DNA from 3 places in the Paenibacillus rhizoryzae genome. Region 1 is predicted to be linked to each of the others. Evidence: riboswitches for the same ligand, from Rfam matches in the RefSeq annotation. Region 1 holds a riboswitch; each other region holds the start of a gene.
The links. A riboswitch is a leader RNA that binds a small molecule or an ion and turns the genes downstream of it on or off. The one in region 1 is predicted to bind cyclic di-AMP.

Region 1 (5,850 bases):
CGACGCTTACGCCTGAGAGCCCGGCAAACTGCTCCTTCAGCAGTTCGGCGAGGTCGAGCTTGAGCACGTCACCGTGTACGACGTGCACATTCGGCGTATCGGCCAATACATCCGTTAGAATCGGAATCAGCCGATTGTCGATCTCAACTGCGGCTACGCGCCCTGCAGCGTGTGCCAGCTTCTGTGTTAATGCGCCGATACCCGGTCCGATCTCAAGCGCGCCTTTCGTCTCATCCAGCTCAGCTGCACTGACGATGTTGCGTAAAATATTTTGATCGATCAGAAAGTTCTGACCGAGGCTTTTCTTAAATGTGAAACCGTATCTGGCGATAATGTCTTTCGTCCGCTTCGGTGAAGCAACATCGACACCCGCCTTAATTCCCTCTGTCATCATTGATCTCCTTCGCTCGCCTGCTCCATCGTGGTTAGAGCCCGCATAAATTCCTCGCGCGTGATGCGAAACATCGAACAGCGTTTATAGAACTGCTTGCCATTCGCATAGCCGATTCCGAGCAGATTGCCCATCTTCAGCCGTCTATCCGAAGCTTGCGGATGTACGAGCAGACCTGCTTGCATTAAATCATCCATCGTAACCTCGGCAAGACCTGCAGTGTCAGACGTCGCTTCTGTCCGCAAATTAGCGAGTGCTCGCTTAATGGCTTCCGGTGACGCGTTCTCGACACCAATGTCTCCTTTGTAGAGCGCCTCTTCCTGTGGGAGAAAGGCGTGCTTGCAGCCTGGTACACGCTGCGCTACGATTTTGCGGATTCGCTCGCCTGCATGGTCAGGGTCGGTAAAAATAATAACGCCTCTTCGCTCCTGAGCTAACATAACGCGGCGGATAACCGATTCGCCAATAGCCGAACCCCCGGTCTCGATGGTTTCTGCCTCTACGGCCCGCTTGATGGCAACTGTATCATCTTTTCCTTCTACTACAATGATTTCTTTAATCATGGGACTCCATTCCTTCCCTTCCGTACAACATGCAAAAAGAAGAGGCATCGCCTCTTCTTATGATGGCATATTTACGTTCGAAATACGATACGCATGTTCATACCGCGGAAATACTTCCTATACGGCTTCCGGCTTCTTCGGCCCAAGCACATATACGGTATACCCCCGCTTCCGACCAAACTTATCGGCATACGACTCGCTGTCAAAATAAACATCAATCTTGTTGCCTTTGACTGCGCTGCCCGTATCCTCTGCACGGCGGAAACCGATTCCTTCGATATACACCCACCAGCCGATCGGAATCACTTTCGGATCGACCGCAATGGTACGGCCTTCCTGAACGCGTGACCCCGATGCGGTTATGCCGTACTGTGGATGGTTCTTTCCTTTACCTGTTGAAGCCAAGCCGGCTGAATATGCCGTAAGGGTTACGTTCTTCAATACTTTCTTCGCACTGAATGTAACGCCCCGCTTCGTCATGGTAGATACACTCGGCGAATTCGCCCTTAGCATCGTTACCTTCGGCTCAGGCTTCTTAGTCCCGACTGACACGATCTGATCGACAGATGGTGACTTGGTCAACTTCTCGACTAGTGTCTGTGAGACTAGAACGCCATCTTCGAAAGTCTTTTCATAACGCTTAACGACAGTGCCTTGTTTACCCGTTTGGACAAGCTGTTCTTTCCCTAGCGCAAGCTTGGGATTATCCTTCTTCACAATGGAGAAAGGAACGGGGTGGGTACTCTCCGAGATCTTCGTGTCAATCCGAGTGATCGAGATGATCATATTCGGTTTAAGTGCCGAGGATAACGAAGGTACTACCTTATCTTGACTGCGTATCGATATATGAGCCTGATCGATCGCCGCCTGTACGGTTCTTTCTGTCGTGTACAACGTTCTTGCTTTGCCGTCAGCTTTTACAATAAGAGGCACCGCTTGATTGATAACGATTCGGTCACCGTCTTTAATACCGCCATCCAGCGGCATCGACACTTTATCATAAGTGCCAACTGCAATAGCTTGTTCATCCAGTAGGCGTTGAAGGACCCATTGCTTCGTAGAGACAATGGTTTCTCGTCCATTCACTACTACGGACACGCGCTTGTCAGCCGTTCCGTACAACAACACCAGAAACATGAAAGTCATAGCGATTGAGATCATGGCGCTTAGTACAATTAAACGCACGTTCTCATGCTTCCATCGCAATGCGAAAGACATGCTGGATGATCGTTTCCCATGGGTGTCCTTAAGCTGGAGTGCTCCCATTTCTTCGGTCCTCCTTACATAGCCCCGCCGCCTTTGTTACGCATGATTACATAGACGCGACTATAGAGATTTTCTTTCCAATTTCCGCCCCGGACCACTTCCATAATACAGCTTTTGTCGTCAGTTTATGCTTCTTTCAAACAAAAAGAAGCCCGACGACAGAGGATCTGTTTCGTGGCTTCCCATTAGACAATGGTAGCATGGAGTTGCATTCACGAGGTTGATCTCTCTTATTGACGCTTACGAGGTTAGCTGTCGGATTCGGACGTGAGAGTCGCCCTATTCGCTAATGGCACGATTAACATTGCAGTGCCGGTCGCAAAATTCACCCCAAGAAGAATTTCATGTCTATCACTGTCTGCCTTTGTACAAAACAGTGTCGCCCTTTAGTCGACGAACACGTTTTTAAGGGGAAGAAACGAACAAGCTGTTTCTTCTTGCTACAAACAGTTTCAACAATTGGTTCCCCCGCTCTCCGATCATCGGAGATTAAGCGTTTTATTGGAAAAGGAATACAAGTTTTGTTGCTCTGAAATGAATCATAACGTCTATCGCGCCACATTGTAAAGAACTGATTAATGACGATTTTAACGAATTTCAAGGAAAAATAGGCGAAAAGCAAGCAATTTCTTCAATCAAAATCAGTTTTATCACGAGAATAGTCCCAAATCCTTGCTTTCAAAGCCGTTTTCATCAGATTCCAAAACATTTCATTGCATTTTCCGTGGTTATTTTGCCGACTTCCTCCACACTTTTACCTGTTATTTCCGAAATCGTGTTTGCTACAAGACGGACGAAAGAAGACTCATTTCGTTTCCCGCGATGAGGATGCGGTGCCAAATACGGAGCATCCGTTTCGATCAAAATCCGGTCCAAAGGCACTTGTGAAAGCACTTCCTTTGGCACTCTTGCATTGGTGAATGTAAGCGGTCCGCCGAATGAAATATAGAAGTTCATATCGAGACATTGTTTCGCCGTTTCCCAGCTGCCGGAGAAGCAGTGCATGACGCCGCCAACGTCCTTGGCCCCCTCTTCTCGGAGCAAGGTAACGACATCCTCGTGGGCATCCCGGTTATGGATAACAATCGGCATCTTTTTCTGCTTAGCTAGTTGGATTTGCTCGCGAAATACGCGCTGCTGAACATCCTTAGGCGAGGTATCCCAGTGGTAATCCAGTCCAATCTCACCGATCGCCACGACCTTCGGATGATCGCAGAGCGACGCAATCCAATCCAGATCCTCAGGCCGCATATCAATGCTGTCAACCGGATGCCAGCCGACGGCGGCATAAATAAAGGAATACTGCTCGGCAAGAGCCATCGTGGTTGGAATGGTTTCACGGTTGAAACCGATATTGATGAGCTTATGTACGCCGGCAGCCTGCGCTCTTTCGATAACTTCCGCCCGGTCTTCGTCGAATTTATGCGAGTCTAAATGCGTATGCGTGTCGATTAACATGGTGACTTTCGGAACCCCTTTCTACATTAAAGCAAATAATTCGCGGAGTTTCGCAGGCAGCCTGTGGGCTGATTCGCGCAGCGGTTCCTCCGGGTAATAAAGGTGGTACTTACCTTGATGGATACCCGTTATGGATCGAATGATATCCGAACGGCTTGAAATTTCCGACAATTGTTCATCATGGCTCAGCAGCAGAATCGGAGGTTTTTCCTCTTTGCCTGCAGCGGTTGTTGAACCGGGACGATAAACATCGTAGGGCATGTCGTAGGGAAAGTCAATTTCCAGGTGATAGTCCGGATGAAGGCCGATTTCTCGCAAGTGGTCACGTATTTCCTGCCACAGCTTCTCATCAGGGTGATCCATCGTAACATATTTGTAAAGCTTGCGATTGAGAAACCGGCGGCATAGGTCCGATAACACAGCATCAGGCTCATGGACCCATTGGGCGAAAGCCGTTTGAACAAGTGCTTCATCCAGATCCAAATAGGCTTCAATGTCCATTGTACCCGTAAGCAGCCTCTTTATTGGCTTCATTAATGTATGAAATTTGTATTCACTCCCGAAGAGCTCCTTCGCCCTTCGAAAGATTTGCCGCAGTATGATTTCCGAGCTTCTTGTGACCGGGTGAAAATAAACCTGCCAGTACATCTGATAGCGAGACATGAGATAATCCTCGACCGCATGCATGCCGCTTTCCTTCACCACGATTCTGCCTTGATATGGCCGCAATACCCGCAATATTCGCTCCAAATCGAAGGTACCGTAATTCACCCCCGTAAAATACGCATCTCGAAGCAAATAATCCATGCGGTCGGCATCCATTTGACTGGAGACCAGACTGACGACAATGGGTTGGTGATAGGTTTTGCAAATCACAGCGGCTATACGCTCGGGATAGCTCGGATCAAATTCCCGTAAGACTGCATTGATTTCCGTATTTCCAAGCAAAATGCGGCAGGTCCACTCCTCATGATGGCTGTCGAACACATCTTCAATGGAGTGAGAGAAGGGGCCATGTCCGATGTCATGAAGCAAAGCTGCACATAAGGCAACGAGCTTCTCTTCCTTTGGCCAATCGGTATAGCCGCCGCGCTCAAACTGAGAGATGATTTTCCGAGTAATCTCGTAAACGCCAAGGGAATGTGAGAACCGGCTGTGCTCTGCGCCATGAAAGGTCAAATAGGATGTGCCAAGCTGGCGAATACGACGCAGCCGCTGAAATTCTCTTGTATTAATTAGCTCCCAAATCAGTTGATCCTGAACGTAAATATACTTATGTACGGGATCCTTAAATACTTTCTCTTCCGCGAGTTTATCTTCTCGATGAGCAGCACTCATGTCGAATCACGCTCCTTAAAGTTCAATCATTCGACACAAATGTCGAACTAATGTCGAATAATGTCGCAATATCATTTCCAACCGCACTTCGTTTGAAGTACTATATATATATTGAATAAGTGCCTATTTACGGCGGTAATCGGTTATAACTGGTCACAATTACCGTTAAAACCAGGTTGACTATTATGGGAAACGTTGGTATTATTAAGGCATTATATGATAGAATTTTGTCGAATGATGACGAGTTAATCCATTGTGAAGGGGAATTTTAGATATGATGAAATCTACCGGTATTGTTCGTAAAGTAGATGAGCTGGGACGCGTAGTAATTCCGATTGAATTGCGCCGTACGCTTGGAATAGGTGAGAAGGATGCTCTTGAAATCTACGTGGATGGCGAGCGCATCATGCTGAAGAAATACGAGCCGGCTTGTATCTTCTGTGGCAATGCTGAGAATGTCGCTTATTTCAAAGGCAAAATCGTTTGTAACGTTTGTTTAACAGAAATGCCAGCTCCCGTTACAAAATAAGAGACAAATTCAGATTTATAGGTTATAATACATTTATCAAACCTGTTAATTCTAACCTTTTTATACTCCTTGATGCCTTCCTGAGCCATAATGGTCAGGAAGGTCTTTTTTTTCTATAGCATTCTTCTATTTTTTCATTACTTCATTATATACATCACGTTTTTGCATGCCTCGATCAAGCGCTGTTCGTTTGATGGCTTCTTTCCGATCCTCACCTTGCTCCTCGTACCGGCTCACATGCTCCTCCAGCTCTAACCCGCTCCACCATACCGGATCATCCAGCTGCAACTGAGCAGCTTCTTCTT
Region 2 (5,850 bases), on a different contig from region 1:
AATGATACAAGCCGCAGCATTTTTGATAAAAATATCGATTTGAAGAAAGTCATGGAGCAAGTAGCCGCTTCTGCCGGAGAGCTTGCAACCGGGGCGAATCAAATTTCCGAGGATGTCGGCGACATGGCTGACTCCATCCGCGAGATCGAAGACAAAGTGTCCTCTTACGCTCACTCCACCAAAGTGATGAACGAACGCTCCGAGCAGACATTAACGCTGGTTGAACGCGGACGGCAAGCTGTTGAAAGCCAATCGACCGGGATGTCCCGCAACGTCGAGGCAACCTCGCAGGTTTCTGAAGCGATCGAAGAGCTGGCACGCAAAGCGGCCGGTATCTCCGCTATTACCCGCACCATCTCCGACTTGGCGGAACAAACGAACCTGTTGTCGCTGAATGCCTCCATTGAGGCGGCACGCGCCGGTGAGCATGGCCGCGGATTCGCAGTCGTTGCGCAGGAAGTCCGTAAGCTCGCCGAAGAATCCACTTCTTCGACGAAGGAAGTGTTTAACCTGGTTCGCAGCATTGATACCGGCGTTAAACAGGCCATCCAGAACATTAAAGTTAACGAAGAGGTTGTTCAGCTCCAAATGAAGATGCTTCGCGATTCTGAAGTGATATTCACGGAGCTCGTAACGAGCGTTGAATTTATTACCGAGCAAATTGCCCAGTTCTCCGGCGAGAGTGATCAAATGATGGAGAGCGCCCGCAAAATTTCAAGCGCCATCCAGAGCATCTCGGCAATCACGCAGCAATCCGCAGCCGGAACAGAGCAAGTCTCGGCTTCGATGAATGACCAAATCGGCTCCGTGCAAGCAGTCGTTACGGAAACCGAGAAGATGCAGCAGACGGTTATGCAGCTGCAGCGTACGATGTCGATTTTCAAAATCTAATGCGATACATAGCTATACGAACATAAAAGAAGACCTCCCGCTCCAGCGTTCTGCTGGTAGATCGGGAGGTCTTCTTGTTGTAATAACGGGATTATAGCCCTTGCGAGTAATCGAAACCTACTGCTTGCAGGAAAGCTCTTGCAAGCACGGCATGGCCTGCTTGACTCGGATGAACGCGATCCCATGCGATTGTAGCCGGGTAGATGTGCTCCATCACCCGGTTGAAGGCAGCTTGCGTATCCACGAATAATGCATCGTGTTTAGCGGCAATTTCGCGTACGATTGCGCCGTAACGATCCATCTGAGCTCTCATCGCATCGTTTGGATTCGGTTCAAGGTAGAAAGGCGTCATCAGTACAAGCCCTTTCAGCTTCGGCCTTGTCTGAACGACGAGTTCCTCCAGTGTTGCCGCATACTCTTCCGGGTACACATGCGATTCTGTAATAAGAGGCGTATCAAATTGACGCCATACATCGTTGGTGCCGATCATGATCGAGAGCCAATCCGGCTTCTGATCCAGCACATCCGCCTGCCAGCGCGCCTTCAAATCAAGCACGGTATTGCCGCTTGTTCCGACGTTCACAACGCGAATACCGCGCTCCGGATAAGCGGCTGTCAGCAAGGCATCGACAAGGCCGACATATCCTTTGCCAATGGCATCGAACAGCCCTTCTCCAACAGGCCGCGCCCGGCCGCAATCCGTGATGGAATCTCCAATCATAACAAGCTTATCTTTCACCTCTAACAACATAAACGTCGACCTCCCCTATTCCGCTAAGAAAAACTGCATAATTTTATCATTCAAGCCCGGCAGCCCTTCATGGCCAAAGTCCGGGAAAATTTCAAGACGCTTCTTCGATGTAATCTTGTTATAGGCCGCAAATTGCGTGGATGGCGGGCAGATCGTGTCCATTAGACCCACGCCCATCAGCACCTCGCCTTGAATCCGGTTTGCTAAATGCTGAATGTCTATGTAACCCAGCTTCGTGAAAATTTCATCCTCGCGCTCATGCTGCGGATCGAAATGACGGAAGTAAGTACGCAGCTCATGATACGCGTCCTTGGCCAGATCCATTTCCCATACGCGTCTATAGTCGCTGAGGAACGGGAATACGGGCGCAAGCTTGGCTACTCTCGGCTCCAGCGCCGCACATGCGATCGTCAAGGCGCCGCCTTGCGAGCCGCCCATGGCATAAACTCGGCTTGGATCGACCTCAGGCATATTCAGCGCGATGCCTGCAAGCTGAGCCGTGTCGAGGAAGATGTGGCGGAATAGCAGCTGATCCGGCTCATCGTCAAGCCCGCGGATGATGTGGCCATGATGGGTGTTGCCTTTTACGCTGCCGGTATCTTCAGACTTACCGCCTTGACCGCGGCAATCCATCGCGAACACGGAATAGCCAAGCGATACATAAGCAAGACGTTCGGTCCAATCGCCGGAATGGCCGGTATAGCCGTGAAATTGAACCACTGCAGGGTGTGGCGCTGCCGCGTTCCGAGGACGCGCGTACTGCGCATGAACACGAGCGCCTTTGACGCCGGTAAAGTAAAGATCGAAGCATTCCGCCTGCGGCGTTTGGAAAGCACTTGGAATAAGTTCTACGGAAGCATCGGTCTCGTGCATCTCCGCTAAAGCGCGATCCCAGTATGCATCGAAGTCAGCAGGTTTTGGATTGATTCCTGAATACGTTTTCAATTCATGTAACGGCATATCAATGGCTGGCATGTTCTATCCCCTTTTCAACTTATTCCCTTACATGTTACGTGTTCGGGACTAACCATGTAAAGAGGGATCTTTCATGCATGATCAAAGGATGGCAGGGCAAAATGAGAGCGACAGGTTACTGTACGGTAATAGAAGTACATTTTCGCTTGGAGCGGAGGGACGAAGAACATGTTCGGGATGCCTGTAACAAAGCGGGTGTTAGTGCTGCTGCTTGCCTGGACCGCATTAGTAGGCTCCTCGTCGCTCGCTGACGATGCCAACTCCTCTTCTGCCGATTTATCTCGCGTCAGCGGCGTCAGTGACCCCTTGCCTGCAGCTGAACATGAAGGACACGGGATCACTGCCGGTACCAAACACGCAGAGCCTTCTTTCAACAGCGAGCAGAGACGCAGGAAGAAGCGCAGCAGCGCCATGTCATGGGTAAAGCTTCAGCAGCAATTTCCCGGTTCTTTCGTTGTCTGGGGACCGCGAGGATCACGCCGTGTAGCACTGACTTTCGATGACGTGCCTGATCCGCGTTACACGCCACAGGTACTGGAAATTCTTGCCCGTTATAAAGTAAGAGCCACCTTCTTTGTCGTCGGCAACCGCGCGGCGAAACACCCGGCTCTTGTACGGCGCATGCGTAAAGAAGGCCATATTATAGGCAATCATTCGTATGATCATGCGGTGTTCTCGCGCATTTCCCGTTATGCCTTCGAGCAGCAAATTTGGCAAACCGATGGGATCCTGCGTCCCCTTGCCGGATACAGTCCCAAATTCATACGGCCGCCCTACGGCGAGATTACTCCGCAGCAGGTCGACTGGCTGCGCCGCAGAGGCTACATTGTCGTCAATTGGGATGTGGATTCCGTCGACTGGAAAAGTCTCGACAGCAACAGCATCCTTATCAATATCAAACGAACCCTGCAGCCCGGATCGATTATATTGCAGCATGCCGGCGGCGGGGAAGGCCAGGATTTATCGGGCACAATCGCTGCACTCCCAAGGCTCATCCGGCTGCTGCACAGCAAAGGGTACCAGATCGTAACGCTGCCTGAGCTGCTGAATAAACCTGAAGCTCGCGGTGCCCGGTCTAGATAATAACAAAACGGCAGCCCCACCGGGCTGCCGTTTTGTTTCACTATATGCTATTCAAGAATGAATACTTTCACGTATTGAAAGCCAAATGTGCTGGCTTGCTGTTGCGATTGCGGTACGAAAATATCAATACGATCGCCTTTGATGGCACTGCCAGCATCTGCCGCAATAGCCATCATGCCGCCGGCCGGAAGTCCGCCATGGTCATAGCCTGTAACATAGACCTTGCTGCCAAGCGGGATAACGTTCGGGTCAACTGCAATTGTTCCAAGCTTAAGCGGGTTACCGAAGTAGTCTACCGCGCCCCATGAGCCGTTCTCCGATGCAGCTGCTGTATACGCGCTTGCTTTCGCTTGTACAACTTCCGAATAGTTATAATTGCTGTTGCCGATCGTGATGATTTCATCTTCTCTATCCAGAGAAGTCATTTTCATCGATTTGCCTACCGCTGCTTTAGACGCTGCTTTCACAGCTTTCGGAGCGGCTTTCGCTTTCGGCGCAGCCTTAGCTTTCGGAGCTGCTTTCGCCTTAGGTGCAGCTTTCGCTTTCGCTGCCTTCTCAATCGGTGCTGCCTTCGCAGAAGTCGTCTTCACAACTTGCGAAGTCGGAATAACGATGCTAAGCCCTGCATAGATGTTGTTGGGATCAATCATCGGATTAGCTTTCAGCATTTGCTGCAAGGAAATACCGAATTGCTTGGAAAGCTCCCAGAACGTGTCGCCGTCTTTCGCACTGTACGTCGATGCTGCGCTTGCTGAGTGTGTGAGAACAGCAAAGCTGAGCGCTGCGATTACAACGCTTTTCTTCCATACTTGTTTCATCAAGTTGTATTGCCTCCTTTTGATTTACGGCTATCATCCACGGAACTGCATGTGCGGATTTATTCCGTCATCGCGATGAAGGACACACAGCTTAACAGCGTGTCATAATCTTCCTTATCGCATGCGGCCTGCGAGGTTAGTTGTCGGATTCGGATTGAGGAGTTCAACCCTACGCTTCGTGAAATAAGCGATTCACCCCAGCGCCAGATGCGCGTTCAGCACTGCATTCCAATCCAGCGGAATGTCAGGCCGGAGGGCAGTGATGCCACTCCCTAAAAGATCCCCCGTACGTTACGTTTCGGCTCGCGTAATAGAATACCATATCCGGCAAGGCGAATCCTACCGGTAAATACAGGAACAGCTTTCAAAATTACCACTTTCTAGACATTTCGCGGAAGAAAGATGCTCACCGTAGTCCCCTTCTGAGGAATGCTTGTAATGTCCATCCGTCCATGATGGCCTTCGATGATCCGATAACAGATCATGAGTCCCAGACCCGTTCCGCTGTCTTTCGTAGTAAAGAACGGCCCGCCTAGTTTAGGCAGCTGATCCTGCGGAATGCCGATCCCCTGGTCGATGATTTCGACGATCAGCTCGCATTGCTGATGCAGCTTCATATCGATCGTAATCACACCGCCGCTTGGCATGGCCTCGATCGCATTCTTGAGCACATTGACGAACACCTGCTTCAGCTGATTCTCGTCGCAGAGCAGCTCCGCTGAAGTGGCGTCCGCACGCGAGACGATCTGTACATCGCGCAGAATCGCCTGTGTTTCAAGCAGCGTCAGCACGCTTTGAATGATTTTGACCAAGTCGTGCTTTCGGAACTGGTTCGCCTGCGGCTTGGCAAGCGCCATGAATTCCTGCACGATGGAGTTGATCCGGTCCAGTTCAACCAGCATAATATCGAAGTATTCATGATACTGGTCGATCTTCGTCTTCAGAAACTTCGAGAAGCCGATCAGCGACGTTAGCGGATTGCGAATTTCGTGTGCGATACCCGCGGCCATTTGACCGGCCACCGACAGCTTCTCCGACTGAATCAGCGCTTCCTCTTCCTTCTTCCGTTCACGCATATCGCGGAACACGCTTTGCACGACAGTGCCCTTATCCAAGTAATTGCGAATACGCGTGCTGGACACCTCGACGTCGATAATCTCGCCGCCCTCCGCAATCAGCTGGCATTCCAAGAACTCGTTGGGCTCATCCGTTTCCATAATCGCCTTCACACGCGCTGCGGACCGCTCCCTGTAATCGGGATGTATGTAACGAAAGCTCATTTGTCCGGTGGAGAAATCGCTTTCCGATATATTCAGCAGTTTAAGACCTGCT
Region 3 (5,850 bases), on a different contig from region 1:
TGATTGCGCGATTCGCGCGGTAAATTCATTCCAGTTCCCCCTAATTTTAGAACAAATGTTCTGTCATTCGACTATACCATAATTAGGATGCTCTTCGAAACAACAGAATAATAAAAAGCCGCTTCACCTTTCTCCACATAAGAGAGACGGCAAAACGGCCTATTCGGCAGCAAAAGTGCTTGTATACGTTACGCAATTTACCTTAAACGTTCAACGCTTCCTTCAACTTATCCGGCGAGCGGTCCCACCACTCCTGATTGTTGGTGACGAGCAGCTTCTTAAGCGCCGCTTTCTCTTCCGTTCCAAGCTCATCAAGCACGAAACGGCGTTTGATCGCGTAATCCAAGTTGTTTACGTGCTGCGCAAGGATTTTCCAACCTCTGCGCGCTTCCGTGTCCACCAGCATTGGGCAAGCAGTAGCCCCTGCATAGAACGAACCTTCTTCATTGCGGTCAACGGCAACCCAGACGATCCAGCACAGACGGCCGTTAGGCACATCCTCTTTGTTCGTGCTGAATTTGATCCCCTTCTCGATCTTGCTCTTCGCATGCATCGCACCTACGTCAATGTAAGCCTCGCCGTTATCGATCATAACGCAGGATACGCTGCTCAGGTCGATCGTCCCTGCACCAAAGCCCTTATGTTCCTTATTGCTCACCACGTTCAAAGAGAGAGACTTCTTCTCTTTCTTCTCCACAGGCTGTTGATCTTTCTCTTGTTCACTCATCTTACGCTTCAACTCCCATCTCCAAGGTGAACCGGCTGTCGCCGTCCGTCTGGTGGCGCGGCTCGTTTCATTCCGAAGAAATCTCAGAGAAGGATATCGATATACTATCCTTCCTGAGATTTCAAAAACGCTGCGATTCCACGTCCGGCGCGGTTTTAGCGCCTGTCCGCACATTAATTCCATTTTAGCTAATAATCTCGGAAAAGCAAACATATACATGCTTTAGATGCTTGTCAACGGGAGGGAATCTTTCAATGAATCCACGTCACGCCAAACGTTTTCTACTCTTTGCCCTCGTCGCCGTGATTCTCGGCTTAACGGCAAGGCAAGGGTTCGGAGATGCCTGGATTTCGCAATATACATACGCCTCCGCTCCTGCCAAGAAAGACACGGCGCCGAAGCCTGCTGCTCCGTCCACCGCGCCGGAGCCCGATATTGTGATGCAGCCAAAGCCGGTTGCGCTCAGCAAACGGGTGACGGAGTACCACATCGATGTGAAACTCCAGGAGGATACGCATATGTTGATCGGGGAGCAGTCCGTCACATGGACAAACCCCGGTAGGCAGCAGGTGTCCGAGATGTATTTTCATCTCTATCCGAACGCGTTTCGCTCCAAAGACACCACCTTCATGAAAGAGTCCGGCGGTCAGCTCCGAAATGATAAAGCGACTGCGGACAGCATCGGTTATATGAACCTGCTCTCATTGGAGACGACCGAAGGCTACAGCCTTCTCCCGCGCCTGCATTATGTGCAGCCAGACGACAACAATCCCAATGACTTAACGCTGGCCAAGCTGCGGCTGCCCAACGCTGTCGCACCGGGCAAGAGCGTTACGCTTCGCATGAAATTTGAGGTCAAGCTCCCTGAGGTGTTCGCGCGGATGGGCTATTCCGGCAACTTCATCATGGCCGGCCAATGGTTTCCGAAGCTGTGCGTTTACGAAACAGCAGGCACACGCGGCCGAGCAGCCGAGGGCTGGAACATTCATCAGTATCATGGAAACTCGGAGTTCTACAGCGACTTTGGTATCTACAGCGTGAAGATTAACGTCCCTGACAGCTATAAAGTAGCGGCAACGGGCTTCCAAACCAAACCTTCCGTCGTAGCGAATGGGCGCAAAACCTACCAATACTACGCCGATGATGTGCATGATTTCGGCTGGTCGGCCTCCCCGGATTTCGTCTATGCGGAGGAACCATTCTCCACGGACGGCGTTCCGGGCGTTCGGATCAAGCTCTACTTGGATCCCCTGCACGCGAAATTCAAGGACCGTTATATGCATGCAGCCAAATCCGCGCTCGCCAAATATGCCCAGTGGTACGGCGCTTACCCATATACCACGCTCTCTGTCGTAGTTCCGCCTAAAGGCGGCAACGGTGCGGGCGGAATGGAATATCCGACACTGATTACCGCATTCGCCGCAGACAATGATAACCCGGGCTACGATCTGGAGCGAACGGTCGTCCACGAGATCGGCCATCAATATTGGTACGGCATGGTCGCCTCCAATGAATTCGAAGAGGCATGGCTCGACGAAGGCTTCACCTCCTATGCCGAGGACAAAGTGATGGAAAGCGAATATGGCGTGGAGCCGAATTTGCCGGTGGAAGCAAGCTACATGACGAACCCGGCCCCGCTGAAGCAGCTGTCCTGGTCGTATCACAGCAACAATCACTACGCGGAAAATGTGTACATGCGCGCGAAGCTTGTGCTCTTCGGCATTGAGAAACAAGTCGGCGCGCAAACAATGCGTAAGATCATGCGGACTTATTTCCAAAAATATAAATTCAAGCATCCTTCCACCGCCGACTTCCAGCGCGTCGTAGAATCCGTAACGAAGACGAAGTGGAACGACTACTTCAGTCATTTCGTGTACGGCGATGAAATGTCCGACTACTCGGTCGCTTCCATTCATGTACGTCCGGTGAAACAAGGCAATGAGACACAGTATGAATCGGTTGTGCTCATTAAGAAGACAGGCGGCAGCTCCGGACCGGTGTCGGTGGTGTTCCATTTTGCCGACGGAACGCTGATGCCTAAAGTGTGGGATGGCCGAGAATCCCACATTCAATATAAAATCGTCCATTCCTCCAAGCTGCTATGGGCCGCCGTCGATCCGCACAACGACAACGTGCTCGACAACAAACATATCAACAACTTTATGAAAGCCGAGCTAGCTGAGAAATCACGCACGCGCTGGAGTGTCGGCGTCTCCAAGCTAATTGAAAGTATATTTGCATCCATTGCATGGTGACGAGCCTCGTACAAATTTTCTGGGAGGTGATGATAAATGAGAACGCACATGAAGCAAGGCTGGCGACTGACCGTTAAGCACTTCTACATTATCATTATGTTGTTTCTATATGAGCTGATATGGGGCTTCTTCCTCTATCGAACCATCGAAGGCATTACCGTGCCGCTTCTAAAAAGATTCCCGGACAGCATCGGCAGCAGCGGAACGGCCGTTCAGCTCTTCATGACGGAAGCGCAGTTCCAGCTCATCAAGACCGATCTGATCCGCCCATACATCTGGCTCTTCTGCGGGCTGCTGGCTGGGCGCATTGTGATCACCCCTTTCCTGAATGCAGGGCTGTTCCACTCTCTCCATCATGTGACGGACGCGAACGGAACAAAATTTCTAAAAGGCATTCGAGCGGCTTGGAAACCGGTAGCGCTGCTCTACTTGGTGGAGACGACGCTCACGCTCCTCCCGGCCATCTGGCTGCTGCCTCGGGCTTTAACAAAACTACTGGCAAGCAATTCACTGCTGGAGTTTGCGCAGCATGCAGGTCCGTGGGCGGGTGCCTGGCTCGCATGGGCGGTTCTGATCCACCTGCTCTTCCTCTCCATGCAGTTCGGAGCGGTCGCCGGAACCGGCACCCTCCGGTCCTTATGGACATGTATCGCGAACTTCCTGCCTTTCGCCGGCATTTCCCTTCTCATGTGGGCTATCGGAGCCGTACTTAGCATGACCATTGCCTCCGTCTCGCTGCTTTGGGCAGGTTTGCTGGCACTTATCCTGCATCAAGGCTACCAGTTAATCCGAACCATCATGAAGGTGTGGACGGTAGCCGCCCAGTACGACGCCTGGCAGTCGAAACAAGTCTAATCCGTGCGCAGAGGCCGCCCACCATGTCATGTTAATGGCAGTGGGACGGTCTCTTTTTCAACTAATAACTGGCATATAAAAGACAAACCCCTCGACAGAGCGGGTTTTTTTGACATGCGTCTTTATTCAAGATGAGACATGCTTTGCAGGGATGGGCTGCGCGTGAGCGCGGTGGTGAGCGAGACCCAAAACGGCTCAAACCAGCGCCCGCTATACGAAAGTGAGAGGTAAAAGGTTGCATTCTAATAATTTTAATTTGTGAACAAGTTGTGAACTAGGAAGGAGAAGGAAGAAAATGATCGAATAATTATGCCTAGAAATGAAAATTTTGCCGAATTCCCATCACGGGAAACGGGGGAACCATCTTGGGTGAATTGATCCCGACATCCGCAAAGCAAGCCGCGGAATGCCAGAGGTGATCATAGGGAGCCTTCAACCGAACCCCACAGCTAACCTCGTAGGCACTGGAAGGAGTTTCCCGTTTTGAAAAAGATTTCTGCACTTTTGATCGGACTGGCGATGCTTCTACTTTTTCAAACAGGAAGCGTTTTCGCGCAATCCAAAATGGATGGGGTCATCTCAGATCTGATCGGTACACCTTATGTGTACACCGGCACGACAACGAAAGGGTTTGACTGCTCCGGATTCACCATGTACGTGTTTAATAAACTCGGCGTGGATATCCCGCATGCATCCCGTTCGCAAGCACAGCTGGGCAAGAAAATCGCGAAAGCGGATTTGATTGCCGGCGACCTCGTATTTTTTAATACGACAGGCAAAGGAATCTCGCATGTTGGCGTCTATGTTGGAGAAGGCAAGTTTGCACATTCCTCCAGCAGCAAAGGTGTGACCATCAGCGCACTAAGTGATTCCTACTATTCCAAACGGTACGTTACAGCACGTCGCGTGATGAGCCCGGAAACGTATGAGAAATACGCGAACGAGCCTTCTGACGAAGCAGATGGCGGCGACGACGAGTAAGTTTGATTGCACCTGCCTAGGTGCCTGTGTGAGCACAAAAGAAGCCGCAGCTGTTCGTCCTTCGGGACAAGCATCTGCGGCTTCTTTTGTTTCGCTATGGGGCATATTCGGGATTACCGCCTTAAGTAGCGCACCCACCAGAACGTTCGGCCAACCTGAACATCGAGCTTGCTGCCAAGCGGCGCAAACAGATCATGCAGCTCGATTGGCGTCGCGCAGCCTTCGCTCCGGCGGTCGGCCATGACGACGATCGCGCCTGAGGCAAGCCGCTCATGCCAGGCTTCGAGGAAATTTTGACGCTCACCTGCCGGCAGCTCACCGAGGCAGAAGCAAGCAAGCCCCGCATCGAACGTATCGGCCACTGCCTTGAGCTCCTCTTGACGAACCGCCTTCGTCACCGGCGTTGTCAGACGCGGCGTTCTCGGACCGGTCACCCGCAGCACACGCCGTCCCGCCAACGTATCGGTTAACCCCACCTCTAGCTTCTTCCACTCTGCTCGCCGATTCTCTAAGCTGTCCCGCCATCCTGCCATGCCGGATTCCTCCTGTATGGGTTCTTTTTTTTAAGTTTATGTAACGAAGCTGAACAAATGACCGATTTTTGCAGCCGAAACCGACGAGGACTGTCTAAAGAGGAATCGATTGACTCATGATGAATAGTAGGATGATAGAGAAGGAGTAGTGCGAGGGTGAGACGGCTAGTGCCCAGAAGGCGTTGGTGCGACGACTAGTGCCGAGTAGGGCGTTTTCATTGCGGTGGAGCGGCTGTGCGCTGAGATGGCGTTCCGGGACGTGGGAAGCGGCTGGCGCTGTCCGTTTTGCTGTGACTGCACGCTAACGAACCATGGAGGCCTTATTTTAAGGAAAATCGCCACTTTTCGATTCTAACGAATCCTAGTGGCCTTATTTAGGTGAATTCGGATGGAAAAGGGATATTTCTGGCCAAATAAGGCCCGTAGGATTCGTTAGAATTTCAAATGGAGCTAATTTGCTGAAATAAGACCTGTGGGGTTCGTTAGAATTTCGGCTCGA

Region 2: another riboswitch for cyclic di-AMP. It lies ahead of AC6ESO_RS06620 (3D domain-containing protein); the one in region 1 lies ahead of AC6ESO_RS28585 (resuscitation-promoting factor).
Region 3: another riboswitch for cyclic di-AMP. It lies ahead of AC6ESO_RS24135 (NlpC/P60 family protein); the one in region 1 lies ahead of AC6ESO_RS28585 (resuscitation-promoting factor).

Annotation. Positions count from the first base shown of each region.
Region 1 is NZ_JCAALT010000015.1:60,822-66,671, forward strand. Features, by position in the region: gene rsmA (16S rRNA (adenine(1518)-N(6)/adenine(1519)-N(6))-dimethyltransferase RsmA) at 1-394, opposite strand, end outside; gene rnmV (ribonuclease M5) at 391-954, opposite strand; gene AC6ESO_RS28585 (resuscitation-promoting factor) at 1,072-2,220, opposite strand; cyclic di-AMP (ydaO/yuaA leader) riboswitch at 2,443-2,726, opposite strand; gene AC6ESO_RS28590 (TatD family hydrolase) at 2,914-3,678, opposite strand; gene AC6ESO_RS28595 (HD domain-containing protein) at 3,700-5,016, opposite strand; gene AC6ESO_RS28600 (AbrB/MazE/SpoVT family DNA-binding domain-containing protein) at 5,291-5,545, shown strand; gene rsmI (16S rRNA (cytidine(1402)-2'-O)-methyltransferase) at 5,672-5,850, opposite strand, start outside.
Region 2 is NZ_JCAALT010000002.1:279,506-285,355, forward strand. Features, by position in the region: gene AC6ESO_RS06600 (methyl-accepting chemotaxis protein) at 1-891, shown strand, start outside; gene AC6ESO_RS06605 (SGNH/GDSL hydrolase family protein) at 983-1,642, opposite strand; gene AC6ESO_RS06610 (alpha/beta fold hydrolase) at 1,658-2,617, opposite strand; gene AC6ESO_RS06615 (polysaccharide deacetylase family protein) at 2,786-3,700, shown strand; gene AC6ESO_RS06620 (3D domain-containing protein) at 3,748-4,518, opposite strand; cyclic di-AMP (ydaO/yuaA leader) riboswitch at 4,628-4,832, opposite strand; gene AC6ESO_RS06625 (ATP-binding protein) at 4,899-5,850, opposite strand, start outside.
Region 3 is NZ_JCAALT010000009.1:32,335-38,184, forward strand. Features, by position in the region: gene AC6ESO_RS24115 (ABC transporter ATP-binding protein) at 1-29, opposite strand, end outside; gene AC6ESO_RS24120 (YwhD family protein) at 203-727, opposite strand; gene AC6ESO_RS24125 (M1 family aminopeptidase) at 982-2,982, shown strand; gene AC6ESO_RS24130 (hypothetical protein) at 3,019-3,837, shown strand; cyclic di-AMP (ydaO/yuaA leader) riboswitch at 4,157-4,316, shown strand; gene AC6ESO_RS24135 (NlpC/P60 family protein) at 4,321-4,818, shown strand; gene AC6ESO_RS24140 (hypothetical protein) at 4,932-5,351, opposite strand.